2 linked regions of the Skermanella sp. TT6 genome follow. The protein of the gene in region 1 interacts with the protein of each later gene in a pairwise test. Links are inferred from orthologs where the notes say so. Each region holds a gene or a part of one and is shown in the gene's direction. Other genes may lie near its edges.

Region 1 (2,748 bases):
AGAAAGTCTACGGCCGCCGGCGCGGCCGTAGACTGCGCCTCTACAAGACCGATCTGCTGGAAACGCTGCTGCCCCGGCTGGAGATCGCGTCTCCGGACGGCGGACGGCGCATCGATCCCGTGTCGCTCTTCGCGGTGCCCGACGGTGCCGCAGGGACCGGCATGGGGTCCGGCATCCGGGACGTGTGGCTGGAAATCGGCTTCGGCAGCGGCGAGCACTTGGCCGGCCAAGCCGCGGCACATCCCGACATCGGCATGATCGGCTGCGAGCCCTTCCTCAACGGCGTGGCCAACCTCCTGGAGCACATCGACCAGGGCGGCCAGCGGAACATCCGCATCCTGGCCAACGACGCCCGGCCCCTGATCGATGCCCTGCCCGACGCGTCGATCGGCCGCTGCTTCGTGCTGTTCCCCGATCCCTGGCCCAAGATCCGCCACCACAAGCGCCGCTTCATCGGACCGGAGAACCTGGCCCGCCTGTCGCGCGTGCTGAAGGACGGGGCCGAGCTGCGCATGGCCAGCGACGTCATGGGCGTCGCCATGTGGATGCTGGAGCATGCCTGGCGGCATCCCGACTTCGAGTGGCTCGCCCGGACCGCGGAGGACTGGCGCACCCGGCCCGACGACTGGCCCCAGTCGCGCTACGAGCGGAAGGGCATCGAGGCCGGCCGCAAGCCTGTGTTCCTGCGCTTCCGGCGCAAACCCCGGGGCTGAGCCGGCGGACCGGGCGCGCCACGGGATGCCCGGCCCGCAAGGCGCCGCACGCCCGGGAACCGGCCGGGCAAGGACCGGCAAGGCGCCCGGAAAGTATTGTGGAAAATCCTTGCGGCCTGCCTCAACTCCGCTATATTCCACTCCGTGATCCCATACGATCCGGTGGTCCCGCCAAAACGGGCCATGCCGGTTCGCATCCGGGTGGGCCACTGGCCCACTTTTTTGTTTTTTTGTCTACAGTTTTTTGAACCGGGCTGCTGAAGCCCGGTCATGTTGCCACAAGTCAGGTGGAATGGACGCAACCGACCGGATACAACAGATCATCGCCCCCTCGGTCGAAGCCATGGGCTACGAGATCGTGCGGGTGCAGGTGTCGGGCACGCAGCGGCCCACCTTGCAGGTGATGGCCGAGCGGAAGGACGATGCCGCCATGACCGTCGAGGATTGCGCCGACATCAGCCGCGCCGTGTCCGCCCTCCTCGACGTGGAGGACCCTATTTCTTCCGCCTACACGCTGGAAGTCAGCTCGCCGGGGATCGACCGGCCGTTGACCCGGCTGAAGGATTTCGAACGGTTCGCCGGCTTCGAAGCGCGCATCGAGACACGCTTCCCGCTGGACGGCCGCAAGCGGTTCCGCGGCATGCTGAAGGGCGTCCGGGACGGGTCCGTGCTGATCGAGACCGATACCGGTCCGGCCGCCATCCCGTTCGACGCCGTGCAGCGCGCCAAGCTGATCCTGACCGACGCACTGATCGCCGCCACCGCGGCTCAGCAGTAGCCGGCCTTTTCGCCTCACGTCCGACTGCCTACTCTAACGAACGCCAGGGACTTCTGGAATGGAACTGCTACAAGTAGCCGATGCGGTCGCCCGCGAGAAGAACATCGACCGGGATGAGGTCCTGGAAGCGATGGAGCAGGCGATTCAGAAGGCAGGCCGCTCCAAGTACGGACATGAACACGACATCCGGGCCCGGATCGACCGCAAGACCGGCGACATCCACCTGATGCGCTATCTCGAGGTGGTGGAGGAGGTCGAGAACGAGACGACCCAGCTCACCCTTCGCGAAGCCCAGCGCATGAAGAAGGACGCGGCCGTCGGGGAGTTCCTGACCGACGAGCTGCCGCCGATCGACTTCGGCCGCATCGCGGCGCAGACGGCCAAGCAGGTCATCGTCCAGAAGGTGCGCGAGGCGGAGCGGCAGCGGCAGTTCAAGGAATACAAGGACCGCGTCGGCGAGGTGGTCAACGGGCTGGTCAAGCGGGTCGAGTACGGCAACGTCACCGTGGACCTGGGCCGGGCGGAGGCGATCCTCCGCCGCGACGAGCTGCTCCCTCGGGAGCACTTCAAGAACGGCGACCGCGTACGCGCGTACATCTACGACGTACGGGCCGAGGCCCGCGGTCCCCAGATCTTCCTGTCGCGGACCCATCCGACCTTCATGGCGAAGCTGTTCTCCCAGGAAGTGCCGGAGATCTACGACGGCATCATCGAGATCAAGTCGGTCGCCCGCGACCCCGGCTCGCGCGCCAAGATCGCGGTGCTGAGCCACGACAGCTCGATCGACCCGGTCGGCGCCTGCGTGGGCATGCGCGGCAGCCGCGTCCAGGCGGTCGTCGGCGAGCTGCAGGGCGAGAAGATCGACATCATCCCCTGGTCCCAGGACCCCGCGACCTTCGTGGTCAACGCCCTGGCCCCGGCCGAGGTGGCCAAGGTCGTGATGGACGAGGAGAGCAAGCGCATTGAAGTCGTGGTTCCCGATGACCAGTTGAGTCTGGCGATCGGACGCCGCGGCCAGAACGTGCGTCTCGCCAGCCAGCTGACCGGCTGGGACATCGACATCATGACCGAGAACGAGGAATCGGAGCGGCGGTCGGAAGAGTTCAAGACCCGCTCCCAGCTCTTCATCGACGCCCTGGACGTGGACGACGTGATCGCCCACCTGCTGGTCGCCGAGGGCTTCTCGTCGGTCGAGGAGATCGCCTTCGCCGAGACCCACGAGCTCGCCGAGATCGAGGGTTTCGACGAGGACGTGGC
Region 2 (2,919 bases), 1.3 Mb from region 1 along the record:
GGGTTGTCGTCGGAAAGGGGAAGGGTGAACATCGCGTCCTCGACCAGCCAGGGGTGTACGGCACGACCCGCCGCGGGACCGGCACCCGGAACAAACCCCGCCCGCGCGGGGAACGTTCCGAGCGCAACGATGCGCCTGCTCCGGGATTGGCAGGGGTCGGACGCGTTCGGCGACACTATATCAATATGCCGACGGATCAATATGCCGACGGATCAATATGCCGGCGGATCGAAATGCCGGTGGCCGGGCATGGCTGACCGGGACGGGACGCCCGCTCAGGCGGCGAACACGACCCCGGTGTCGCCGGGCCGGTGAGCGGACCGCATGGCCTCCGTCAGGGCTTCGATCCCGAAGGGCTTCATCAGGAAATGCCGCGCGCCCGCGGCGTAGGCGTCGGCGGGGCTCGCGTGGGCGCTGCAGACGATGACGGGGACCCCCAGCCGGCCGGAGATTTCCCGGGTCGCCGCAAGCCCGTCAGTCCCGTCCGCCAGCGCCACGTCGACCAGGGCCAGGTCGGGGCCGACCGACTCGGCCAGATCGACGGCCTGTCCGGCGGTCTGCGCAGTCGCACAGACCTGATGACCGAGCTGCTCGATCACCATCGTCAACCCCATGACGACGAGTTCATCGTCCTCTGCAATGAGAAGTCGCAATTTGCTCGCCATCGCTGGATTCCACACTTCATCTCTGGCCGCGCGCAGGCGGACCGTCATGATCTCTTTCCCTGATAATGTCCGAAGGACGGTTCACTCTGCCATCGTCATTACGGCATATTTCCGGACGTGTAAGAGGGTCGACCGCCGGGCACGCGCCGTCTGCGGGCATTACTCCCTATCCTGTCCGATCGCGGCGCCTGGCCTGCACCGCCGGTCCAGGACTTCAGGCGCATGCCCCTTCCGGCGGTGCGGCGGCCGACCGGCATGGCCATCCGCCATAAGACTGCCGGGTAAAATATCTGTTACGGATGCTTGACGGTGGGTGGGTACATCCTTATTATCCGCGAACCTTTTCGGGAGGCAGGTAGTAGGCCGTTCGCGGGCTAGACGCTGCCGCCCTTGAGGCTCCGACCTGACATAGCCGCACCCGAGCTTTTTCGGACGGCGTTTGATGATTTACCCGCACGAGGCGGAGTTTACGCTTCGACGGCGGGTTTTTGCATCGTCTGGCATCTGGTTTGCCGACGACGGGACTTAATGGAAGAAGGGCTCTGATGCCGACGATCAGTCAGTTGATCCGTAAGCCGCGCCAGCCTCTGGCGGCGCGCAACAAGGTGCCGGCACTGGAAGAGTGCCCGCAGAAGCGTGGTGTCTGCACCCGCGTGTACACGACCACCCCGAAGAAGCCGAACTCGGCGCTTCGTAAGGTCGCCCGCGTGCGTCTCACCAACGGCTTCGAAGTTACCAGCTACATCCCGGGTGAAGGCCACAATCTTCAGGAACACTCGGTGGTGATGATCCGCGGCGGCCGCGTGAAGGACCTTCCCGGTGTCCGTTATCACATCATCCGCGGTTCGCTCGATACCCAGGGCGTGAAGGACCGTCGGCAGCGCCGGTCGAAGTACGGCGCGAAGCGTCCGAAGTAAGGAGATCCTGAAGAATGTCTCGTCGTCGTCGCGCGGAGAAGCGCGAGGTTCTGCCGGATGCCAAGTATGGCGACCGCGTCCTCACCAAGTTCATGAACTGCCTGATGCTGGACGGCAAGAAGTCGGTCGCGGAAGCGATCGTCTACGGCGCGCTGGAGCGCGTCGAGGGCCGTGCCAAGGCCGACCCGGTCCAGGTCTTCCACGATGCCCTGGGCAACGTGAAGCCGCACCTGGAGGTCCGGTCGCGCCGCGTCGGCGGTGCCACCTACCAGGTTCCGGTCGAGGTCCGTTCGGACCGCGCCCAGGCCCTGGCCATCCGGTGGCTGATCAACAGCGCGCGCGCCCGGTCGGAGAACACCATGACCGAGCGCCTGTCGGGCGAGCTGCTCGACGCCGCCAACCAGCGCGGCTCGGCGGTGAAGAAGCGCGAAGACACGCACCGCATGGCGGAGGCCAACAAGGCCTTCTCGCACTACCGTTGGTGATCGCCCCGGCGATCTGACCAGACAGCAGTCCGAGACCTCGACATGTCACGCTCCACGCAGCTCGACCGGTATCGCAACATCGGCATCATGGCTTCCATCGATGCCGGTCGGACGACGACCACCGAGCGGATCCTCTACTACACCGGCCGGACCGGGAAGCCCGCGGAAACCTCCGCGGCTTCCGGCACCGATGCCGCGTGGGCGGACGAGGACGAGGAGCGGGGCATCACGATCACGTCGGCGGCGACCACCTGCTTCTGGAACGGTCACCGCATCAACATCATCGACACGCCGAGCCATGTCGACCTTCCGGTCGAGGTGGAGCGGACGCTGAGGGTGATCGACGGCGCGCTGGCGGTGTTCGACGCCGCGGTCGGGATCGAGCCGCAGTCCGAAGCCGCCTGGCGGCGGGCGGACCAGCACCGCGTCCCGAGGCTGTGCTTCGTCAACAAGATGGACCGGCCTGGCGCGGACTTCTTCCGCACCGTCGGCATGCTGGCCGACCGGGTCGGCGCGACCCCGCTGCTCCTGCAGCTGCCCATCGGCGGCGGCGACGGGTTCAGGGGCGTCGTCGACCTGCTGGCCGAGCGCGCGCTGGTGTGGCGGGACGACGGGCTGGGCGCCTCGTTCCAGGAGACCGGGATCCCGGCCGAACTGGAAGGACAGGCCGCCGAGTACCGCGCCAAGCTGGTCGAGGCCGCCGTCCAGGTCGACGCCGGCGCGGCCGAGGCTTACCTGGCCGGGGCCGTCCCGGACGTGCCCGCCCTGAAGGCGCTGATCCGCCGAGGCACCTGCGCGGCGGAGTTCGTGCCGGTACTGTGCGGGTCGGCCTTCCGCAACAAGGGCGTGCAG

Evidence for each region. The genes of interacting proteins can lie anywhere in the genome.
Region 2: the proteins of rimP (region 1) and rpsL interact in binary tests that used the Escherichia coli proteins (3 or more experiments, as listed by UniProt). The link is inferred for Skermanella sp. TT6 from one-to-one orthologs.

What each region holds. Positions count from the first base shown.
Region 1 is NZ_CP067420.1:5,587,396-5,590,143, forward strand. Bases 24-2,748 are described here. They hold rimP (ribosome maturation factor RimP), read left to right. Parts: upstream 24-1,005; coding sequence 1,006-1,491; downstream 1,492-2,748. Other genes in these bases: trmB (tRNA (guanosine(46)-N7)-methyltransferase TrmB), read left to right, coding at 24-713; nusA (transcription termination factor NusA), read left to right, coding at 1,550-2,748. In the rest of the region: more of trmB, read left to right, coding at 1-23.
Region 2 is NZ_CP067420.1:4,312,834-4,315,752, reverse strand. What follows is about bases 1-2,896. They hold rpsL (30S ribosomal protein S12), read left to right. Parts: upstream 1-1,210; coding sequence 1,211-1,582; downstream 1,583-2,896. Other genes in these bases: fusA (elongation factor G), read left to right, coding at 2,110-2,896; rpsG (30S ribosomal protein S7), read left to right, coding at 1,597-2,067; IGS68_RS20135 (response regulator), read right to left, coding at 276-713; IGS68_RS20140 (rhomboid family intramembrane serine protease), read right to left, coding at 1-32. Outside these bases: more of fusA, read left to right, coding at 2,897-2,919. UniProt on the Escherichia coli protein: With S4 and S5 plays an important role in translational accuracy. Interacts with and stabilizes bases of the 16S rRNA that are involved in tRNA selection in the A site and with the mRNA backbone.